DNA from 3 places in the Pseudomonas sp. AC242 genome. Region 2 is predicted to be linked to each of the others. Evidence: predicted binding sites of a transcription regulator. Region 2 holds the regulator's gene; each other region holds the start of a gene.

Region 1 (3,274 bases), 4.4 Mb from region 2:
CGCGCATGGTGATCGCGTACGACATGCCCGCCGGCACCATGAACGCCACCGAGACGATTTGCAGAGCAATCTGGTGCGCACCCAACTGCGTGCTGCCCATCGTGCCCATGCACAGTGCGGCGAAGGCAAATAATCCAACTTCCACCGCATACGTGCCGCCGATTGGCAGGCCAAGGCGCCACAACTCTTTCAGGTACTGTCGATTCGGCCGCGACAGACCCGCGCGCAGCGGATAAGCGTCGTACGCCGGATGCCGACGGATGTGCCAGGCCAGCGCCAACGCCATGCAGTTGGCAACAATTGCCGTGACCAGGCCGATCCCCGTCAGGCCCATTTTTGGCAGGCCGAACATGCCGGTGATCAGCGCGTAATTGAGCAGGAAATTCGCCACCGTGCCGGCCAGGCTGATGACCATCACCGGTGTCGCCCGGCCGATGGCACTGGTGAAACCGCGCAGGGCCATGAAGCTCAGGTAGCCGGGCAGAGCGAAGGGCAGGGCGATCAGGAATTGTCCGGCGGCATTGACGTTGGTTTCGGTCTGGCCGAACAGCAGCAACACCGGTTTCAGGTTCCACAGCAGTAACCCGGCGCCCAGTGCCATCAACCACGCCAGCCACAACCCGGCCTGAGTCAGCCGTGCAGCGCCGATGATGTCACCGGCGCCCTTGCGGATCGCCACCAGCGTGCCGACTGCCGCAATCACGCCGATGCAGAAAATCGACACGAACGAGTAAGTCGCTGCACCGAGACCGCCGCCCGCGAGCGCTTCCGGACTCAGGCGCGCCATCATCAATGTGTCAGTCAGCACCATCAACATGTGCGCCAACTGTGAAGCAATCAACGGCCCTGCCAGCCGCAGAATGGCCCAGAGTTCGGTACGCACAGGATGCTGCATGGTCATCACCACTCGATTTTCAGAGGGAACAGGAGAGCGTCGATTCTCGGCGCTTGGCGGGCGTTGCACAAAGGGATAAAAAGGATGGGTGGCATGAGTAAAACTCATCCTGATGTGATTCTGTCCGTTTTACTGCATCCCGCTGCTGGAGCCTTGTGTATGTCCCGTCGACTTCCTCCGTTGTATGCCCTGCGCGCATTCGAAGCTGCAGCACGGCACAGCTCGTTCACGCGTGCGGCCGAGGAGTTGTCGATCACCCAGAGTGCGGTGAGCCGGCACATTCGCACGCTCGAAGATCACTTTGCCTGCAAGTTGTTTCACCGCAGCGGTCGCCATCTGCAGCTGACCGAGTCGGCGCGTTTGCTGTTGCCTGGCATCCGTGAAGGTTTCGCGGCATTGGAACGTGCCTGTAATACCTTGCGCGCCGAAGACGACATCCTGCGTATGAAAGCCCCGTCGACCCTGACCATGCGCTGGTTGCTCGCGCGTCTGAGTCGCTTCCGCCATTTGCAGCCTGGCAACGAAGTGCAACTGACCAGTGCGTGGATGGATGTCGATTCGGTGGACTTCAACGATGAGCCGTTCGATTGCGCGGTGTTGCTGAGCGACGGCCATTTTCCGCCGGACTGGGAGGCCAGCCTGTTGTTTCCCGAAGAGTTGATTCCGGTGGGGGCGCCAAACCTGCTGAATGATCAGCCGTGGGATCTGGCTCGACTGGCTTGCACCGAATTACTTCACCCGACACCGGACCGTCGCGATTGGCGCAGTTGGCTGGAACACATGGGGCTGTCCGATCAGGTGTCACTCAAGGGTGGGCAAGTGTTCGATACCCTCGAATTGGGCATGATCGCGGCGGCGCGCGGGTACGGTGTGTCGATGGGCGACCTGTTAATGGTCGCCGAAGATGTGGCGCAGGGAAGGCTGAGCCTGCCGTGGCCAACCGCGGTCGCCAGCGGCTTGAATTACTACCTTGTGTGGCCAAAGACCCGCCCGGGAGGTGAACGTTTGCGCCGTCTCAGCGACTTTCTGCAAAGCGAAGTCCGCGCCATGGAGTTGCCGGCGGTCGCGCGCTTGAGCTGAAACGTTAGAGCCGCCACAATGCCGGCCTTGTGCCATAACCTTGTTTTCCGCTCAAGTATTTGGATCCACCGCCGAATACGTGCTTGTGGAACCGTCGTGCCGGTATCCACGATTCACCCCCACAACCAGAAAAATTTCCGAGTCGAGATCAAGGAGGATCCCGTGGCTCGGCCAGGAGCTGTCCATGTCTCAACCTCGCGCTCGGATCGCCTCACAGTTAGGCCTCGCCCTCGCCGTGATACTGGCGATAGTTATCAGTGGCAGTACGGTGTTCGCCTTGCGTTCGCTGGACTCCGCCAACCTCGCCACCCGTGAAGAGCATCTGGCCAGTGAGGCGCGGCTGTTGGCCGACCAACTGAGCACCTTTCACGGCACGCTGCGTGAAAGCACCCAACGCCTGAGCGGTTTGTTCGAGAAGCGCTTCAGCGCGGGTTTGAGCATTCACCCGAGTGAACCGGTGACAGTCGCCGGCACCCAGACCCCGGGCCTGCACCTGGGCAGCGAAGTGTTGAACAACAACTTCAAGGAAGTCGACGAGTTCAAGCAGATGACCGCCGGCGTCGCCACCCTGTTCGTGCGCAGCGGCGAAGACTTCATCCGCGTCAGCACTTCGCTGACCAAACAGGATGGCACCCGTGCCATCGGCACCTTGCTCGATCACGCGCACCCGGCCTACGCGAAGTTGATGGCGGGGCAGGGTTACGTCGGTCGCGCCTTGCTGTTCGATCGCTCCTACATGACCCAATACACCCCGGTGCGTGATGGCAGCGGCAAGGTGATTGCGGTGTTGTTCGTCGGCTTCGATTACACCGACGCGCAGAACATCCAGTTCGATAACCTCAAGCGCTTCCGCATTGGCCAGAGCGGTTCGCTGGCGTTGCTCGACGAGCAAAACAAATGGCTGGTCGCGCCAGCGGGGGTGCAGGCGCTGGATCAAGCCGTTCCGGTGATCAAAGGTTTGGCTGCAAAGCCGGGCAAGGGTGAGTTCTGGAGCGACACCTCGGAAGATTTCTACAGCATTGCCGTGCCGTTCGATGGCGGACCATGGTCGGTCGTGGCGAGCATGCCGAAAGCTGAGATCCGCGCGGTGACCTGGAGCGTGGGTACGCAACTGGCCATTGGCAGTCTGTTGGCGATGCTGCTGGCGGTCGGATCTGTGGTCTGGCTGCTGCGCAGCAAACTGGCGCCTCTGGGGGATCTGGTGCGTCAGGCCGAGGCCTTGGGCGCCGGTGATCTGAGCGTGCGCCTGAACGTATCGAGCAACGACGAAATCGGTCAGCTGTCCCGCGCGTTCAACCA
Region 2 (3,274 bases):
ATGGTCTGCCATGCATTGTTCCGGTTGTGAACGCGCAGCCAGTAATGTGGCCTCCGTCTATGCAAGACAAGGTAAAGAAATAACATGGGCAGCATGCATCCCGTACAGGTGATCGCGGTGACCGGCGGCAAAGGTGGCGTCGGCAAGACTAACGTGTCAGTGAACTTGTCGCTGGCGCTGGCAGAGCTTGGCCGTCGGGTCATGCTGCTGGACGCCGACCTCGGTCTGGCGAACGTTGACGTATTGTTGGGGCTGACCCCTAAGCGCACGCTGGCCGACGTCATCGAAGGCCGTTGCGAATTGCGCGACGTGCTGTTGCAAGGCCCCGGTGGCATTCGCATCGTGCCGGCGGCGTCCGGCACGCAGAGCATGGTCCACCTGAGTCCGGCGCAACACGCCGGCCTGATTCAGGCGTTCAGCGACATCGGCGACAATCTCGACGTATTGGTGATCGACACCGCTGCGGGTATTGGTGACTCGGTAGTCAGTTTCGTGCGCGCAGCCCAGGAAGTGTTGCTGGTGGTCTGCGACGAGCCGACGTCCATTACCGACGCCTACGCGCTGATCAAATTGCTCAACCGCGATTACGGCATGAACCGCTTCCGCGTCCTCGCCAACATGGCGCAGAGCCCGCAGGAAGGGCGCAACCTGTTCGCCAAGTTGACCAAGGTCACGGATCGCTTCCTTGACGTGGCCCTACAATATGTCGGCGCCGTGCCTTACGACGAAAGCGTGCGTAAAGCGGTGCAGAAGCAGCGTGCGGTGTATGAAGCCTTCCCGCGTTCCAAGTGCGCACTGGCGTTCAAGGCGATCGCGCAGAAGGTCGACACCTGGCCGCTGCCCGCCAACCCGCGTGGCCACCTTGAGTTTTTCGTCGAGCGCCTCGTGCAGCAAACGGCAGGGCCCGTGCTATGACCGCAAGCGGTATGAACTACTACAAGAAGTCGGCACGTGACGCGCAGTACGAACTGATCGAGCGTTACGCGCCACTGGTCAAACGCATTGCCTACCACTTGCTGGCGCGTTTGCCGGCGAGTGTGCAGGTCGAAGACCTGATCCAGGCCGGAATGATCGGTCTGCTCGAAGTCTCGACCAAATATGACGCCAGCAAAGGCGCCAGTTTTGAAACGTACGCGGGCATTCGAATCCGCGGCGCGATGCTCGACGAAGTGCGCAAAGGGGACTGGGCGCCACGCTCGGTTCACCGCAATACCCGTATGGTCAGTGACGCAATTCGCTCAATTGAAGCTAAAACCGGCCGTGACGCTAAAGATCACGAGGTTGCAGCCGAACTCCAATTGAGTCTCGACGATTACTACGGGATTTTGAATGACACCTTGGGCAGCCGCCTGTTCAGTTTCGACGACCTGCTGCAGGACGGCGAACACGAAGGGCTGCACGAGGATGGCGCGAGTGCTCATCTTGAGCCGTCGCGCGATCTGGAAGATGAACGTTTCCAGGCTGCGTTGGCGGACGCGATTGCCAATTTGCCGGAGCGTGAGCGACTGGTGTTGGCGCTGTACTACGACGAAGAGCTGAACCTCAAGGAAATCGGTGAAGTCCTTGGCGTCAGTGAATCGCGGGTCAGCCAGTTACACAGCCAGTGCGCGGCCCGTTTGCGGGGGCGTTTGGGGGAGTGGCGAGCGCGCTGAAGGCGGTGTGGGGACACTGCGAACGAGGCTGGTGCGGTGATGAACGGCACCGGTCTTGCTCTGTTGTGCTCCAGACAGTCTTCGAGTGCTAAGCCGATTGATTGAAGTGGCGCGTCCAGGTGCTGGGCGCGTTTAAGACTGCTTGGAGGTCGAATTGAACAAAGACATGAAAATCCTCATCGTTGATGACTTCTCAACGATGCGGCGGATCATCAAGAACCTGCTGCGTGATCTTGGGTTCACCAACACCGTCGAGGCTGACGATGGCGTGACTGCCATTCCAGTGCTCAACAGCGGCAGCATCGACTTTCTGGTAACGGACTGGAACATGCCGGGCATGACCGGTATCGACCTGCTGCGCCACGTGCGTGCCGATGAAAAGCTCAAGCACCTGCCAGTGCTGATGGTGACTGCAGAAGCCAAGCGCGAGCAGATCATTGAAGCCGCTCAGGCCGGTGTAAACGGCTACGTAGTCAAACCTTTCACGGCTCAGGCGTTGAAAGACAAAATCGAGAAGATTTTCGAACGCATCGGCTGATGAACGCGCGGGGGAGCTATGGAGCATAACGAATCTTCACAGGGCGATTTCGAGTCGACCCTGAAAAAACACGCGGTCGAACTGGTCGAAAGCCTTGAAAAAGGCAGGTTCGGCGACGCTGTGCAACTGATCCATGAGCTCAATCAGACCCGTGACCGTGGCCTGTACCAGGAAGTGGGCAAGCTCACACGTGAACTGCACAGTGCGATCGTCAACTTCCAGATCGACCCGAACATGCCGCAGGCCGAGGAAGTGTCGCAAATCACCGACGCCACCGAACGCCTGGGCTATGTGGTCAAGCTGACAGAGGCCGCGGCCAACCGCACCATGGATCTGGTGGAAAGCGCCACGCCGGTGGTCAACAGTCTGGCTGATGAAGCCCAGACCTTGAGCGCCGATTGGGGCCGCTTCATGCGTCGCGAGGTCGGGGCTGAAGAGTTCCGTGAACTGGCGCGCCGGGTCGACGGTTTTCTGTCACGCAGCAGCACGGACAACCGTGCGGTGTCGAGCAATCTCAACGACATCCTGCTGGCCCAGGATTACCAGGACCTGACCGGTCAGGTGATCAAGCGTGTGACCCAACTGGTCACCGAAGTCGAAAGCAATTTGCTCAAACTCGTGCTCATGGCCAGTCAGGTCGACCGCTTTGCGGGCATCGAACATGACCGCGCCGCGATGCTTGCAGAAAAAGATCCACAAAAACATCTCTCGCAGGGTGAAGGTCCGCAGATTCATGCCGATAAACGAGAAGACGTTGTGTCCGGTCAGGACGATGTGGACGATTTGTTATCCAGCCTCGGGTTCTAGAGTTTTGGAATTTTAGGTTTTTTGGGTTTTTAGACCTGTAGGAGCACCCCATTAATGAGCTTCGGCGCCGATGAAGAGATCCTTCAGGATTTCCTGGTTGAGGCCGGCGAGATTCTTGAGCAACTGTCCGAACAACTGGTCGAGCTGGAAAGCCGTCCGGATGACGCAGATCTGCTCAACGCAATTTTTCGCGGTTTCCACACTGTAAAAGGGGGCGCCGGCTTCCTTCAGCTCAATGAGCTGGTGGAGTGCTGTCACATCGCCGAAAACGTGTTCG
Region 3 (3,274 bases), 1.3 Mb from region 2:
CCTTGCTGCTGTCACCGATCACCTTCACGGCCGCCTCGGAATGGTTCTGCAAGCGTTCGATCATCGACTGGATTTCCGCTGTCGACTTCTGCGTGCGCTGCGCCAACAAGCGCACTTCATCGGCGACCACGGCAAACCCGCGACCCTGCTCACCGGCCCGGGCCGCTTCGATTGCAGCGTTGAGCGCGAGCAGGTTGGTTTGCTCGGCAATTGAGCGAATCACCTCCAGTACACTGCCTATCTGTGTGCTTTCGGCGGCGAGGGTGCGAATCACTTCAACCGCTTGATCGATGGTGCCGGACAGCTTGTCGATCTGCTGCAAGCTGCCATCGATGTTGATCTGGCCCTGTTGCGCCTGCGCTTCGGCATCGCGCATTTCGGCGGCGGCGTGCTCGGCGTTCTTCGCCACATCCTGCACACCGTAGGTCACTTCGTTGATCGCCGTCGCCACCAGTTCCATCTGCTGCGACTGCTGCTGGCTACGCTGTTGCGCCTGCGAAGCGTCGTTGCCCAGTTCGCTGGACGACTGGCCCAAGGCGCTGGCCGACACCTGCAAATCACCGATCACGCGACGCAGTTTGGCGGTAAAGGCATTGAAGTGATGCGCAAGCTCGGTGACTTCATCCTTGCCATGGGTATCGAGGCTGCGGGTCAGGTCGCTTTCACCGCTGGCAATGTTGGCCATGGCGTTCACGGTTTCCTGTAGCGGACGGACGATGCTGCGCGCGATCAGGATCACCAGCAACGCCATGATCAGCGCAATCGCCAGGCCGATGACCGTGGCTTTGATCACCTGACCCTGGAACTCCGCCTGTACGTCATCGACGTAAACCCCGGAGCCAAGCACCCAGCCCCACGGTTCGAACAGTTTGACGTAGGAAGTCTTGGCCACCGGCTCACTGGCGCCCGGTTTTGGCCAACGGTAGTTGACCATGCCGGCGCCTTTGGATCGGGCGATGGCGACCATTTCGTTGAACACCGCGAAGCCGTCCGGATCGCGGATCGCCGAAAGGTTCTGGCCTTCGAGTTTCGGGTTGGTCGGGTGCATGACCATCACGGGTGTGAGGTCGTTGATCCAGAAGTAATCGCTCTGGTCATAGCGCAAACCACGAATTGCTGTCAGCGCCTGTTTCTGCGCGGCGTCCTTGCTCAGGGTGCCGGCAGTTTCGAGGTCGTGGTAATAGGTCAGCAGGCCGCTGGCGGTCTGCACCACGTGCTGGGTTTTCTGGGCCTTGGCGTGATAGAGATCGTCGTGGATCTGCTTGAGCATCAATATGCCCAAGGTCAGCAACATGACCACCGCCACAATCAAGATGAGCCACAAGCGTCGGCTGATCGACACACTGCGCAAGCTGTTCATAACGCTGTCACTCCGGATTCTTTTTCTTGTAATAAACGACCGCCAGCATCCAACCACGATTTTGTGAGCGGGCATACGCGACCCAAGTCGTATAACGCGGCAGCGCTATTAAGGCTTGTCTGTTAGGATTTCGGCCCCGCGCGTGAAAACCTGAATCCAAATTGATATTTCACGGAATTTTGACCGTTTCGTATGGATCTTGTGCGCGCGGAATCGGTACAGCCACAACCAGCTACGCTGATCGCAGTGAACGTAAAAAAATACTATCGGGGCATGCCAGCGCGCATCGCTCTTTGGGGGATTGATGGATCTTTGGACGGCCTTGCAGGCACTGATACTAGGAGTTGTAGAGGGGCTGACGGAGTTTTTGCCCATTTCCAGTACCGGACACCAGATCATTGTGGCCGACTTGCTCGAGTTCGGCGGCGAACGGGCCATGGCGTTCAATATCATCATCCAGCTCGGCGCGATCCTCGCGGTGGTCTGGGAGTTTCGACGCAAGATTCTCGACGTGGTCATCGGCTTGCCGACCCAGCCCAGCGCACGGCGTTTCACCGCTAACCTGCTGATCGCATTTCTGCCCGCCGTGGTGCTGGGCGTGATCTTTGCCGACCTGATCCACGAATATCTGTTCAATCCGATTACCGTCGCGACCGCACTGGTGGTGGGAGGCATCATCATGTTGTGGGCGGAAAAGCGTCAGCATGCAGTGCATGCGGAAACGGTCGACGAGATCACCTGGAAAGACGCCCTCAAGGTCGGCTTTGCGCAGTGCCTGGCCATGATCCCTGGTACCTCGCGTTCCGGCTCGACGATCATTGGCGGTTTGCTGTTCGGCCTGTCGCGCAAGACCGCTACCGAGTTCTCGTTCTTCCTTGCGATGCCGACCATGGTCGGTGCGGCGGTTTACTCGGGCTACAAGTATCGCGACCTGTTTGTCCCGGCGGATTTTCCGGTGTTCGCCATCGGTTTTGTCACCGCATTCATCTTCGCCATGATCGCCGTGCGCGGTTTGCTCAAGTTCATCGCTAGCCACAGCTATGCGGCATTCGCCTGGTATCGGATCGTGTTTGGTCTGGTGATTCTGGCGACGTGGCAGTTTGGCTGGATCGATTGGGCGGCGGCCAAGCCATGAGTGACTCCCGCGCACGCCGCCCCGAAGGACGACCTTCGGGCGGCAACAACATCCAGAACCTGAAGCTGAAACTGGTCGTTCTGCTGATCGTCTGCGCGTTGCCGCTGTACGGCTCGTTGTCGATGTGGCTGCGCGGGATTTCGCTGGTCCCGCTGGCCGCTTACGGGATCGTCAGCGTGCTGGCGTTCTTCATGTATTGGGCGGACAAGCGCAAGGCGCGCGCTGATGCCTGGCGCACACCGGAGAACATCCTGCATGCGGTAGAGCTGGCGGGCGGCTGGCCGGGCGCGTTGATCGCCCAGCAGGTGTTCCGGCACAAGACGCGCAAGGTGTCGTTTCAGATTTTGTTCTGGGTGATTGTCGTGTTGCACCAAGTGTTCTGGATCAACCAGCTGTTTCTCGGCTCGAATCTGCTGACCCTGTTTTGAATACACCGCAATTCCCTATGTAGGAGCTGCCGAAGGCTGCGATCTTTTGATCTTGCTTTTTAAAAGATCAAAAGATCGCAGCCTTCGGCAGCTCCTACACAGGGGGATTGGGGTTACAGCAACAAACCGATTTGGGTTTTCTTCGGCAACTTGCTTACCACCAGTTGATGCGAACGCTGCAACAACCCCTTCAGTTCCTCGGCAGCCAACGGGTAGGGCGGATGCATGATGATCCACTGCGCCCGCGCCAGATAAGGCGCCGGATGAATCCCCGGGCGGTCGCAATGACCGAGAAACAGATCCTTGTCGACCTTGAATGCCAACGAATCGCCACGCAGCCCCTGCAAGGCA

Evidence for each region. The regulator FliA, encoded in region 2, starts transcription of late flagellar genes. The targets are predictions, from matches to a motif close to CTAAAGTTTNNNNNNNNNNNGCCGNTAA.
Region 1: a site for FliA is predicted at 2,026-2,053, ahead of ACZZ0A_RS24590 (methyl-accepting chemotaxis protein). Genes of this name have one in related genera too.
Region 3: a site for FliA is predicted at 1,488-1,515, ahead of ACZZ0A_RS10690 (methyl-accepting chemotaxis protein). Genes of this name have one in related genera too.

The regions. Positions count from the first base shown of each region.
Region 1 covers NZ_OZ409873.1:5,455,245-5,458,518, reverse strand. The annotation lists gene ACZZ0A_RS24600 (NorM family multidrug efflux MATE transporter) at 1-895, opposite strand, end outside; gene ACZZ0A_RS24595 (LysR substrate-binding domain-containing protein) at 1,055-1,975, shown strand; gene ACZZ0A_RS24590 (methyl-accepting chemotaxis protein) at 2,160-3,274, shown strand, end outside.
Region 2 covers NZ_OZ409873.1:1,031,072-1,034,345, forward strand. The annotation lists gene fleN (flagellar synthesis regulator FleN) at 85-915, shown strand; gene fliA (RNA polymerase sigma factor FliA) at 912-1,652, shown strand; gene ACZZ0A_RS04690 (chemotaxis response regulator CheY) at 1,819-2,190, shown strand; gene ACZZ0A_RS04695 (protein phosphatase CheZ) at 2,209-2,997, shown strand; gene ACZZ0A_RS04700 (chemotaxis protein CheA) at 3,052-3,274, shown strand, end outside.
Region 3 covers NZ_OZ409873.1:2,362,882-2,366,155, forward strand. The annotation lists gene ACZZ0A_RS10690 (methyl-accepting chemotaxis protein) at 1-1,360, opposite strand, end outside; gene ACZZ0A_RS10695 (undecaprenyl-diphosphate phosphatase) at 1,665-2,495, shown strand; gene ACZZ0A_RS10700 (DUF1294 domain-containing protein) at 2,492-2,923, shown strand; gene ACZZ0A_RS10705 (MmcQ/YjbR family DNA-binding protein) at 3,037-3,274, opposite strand, start outside.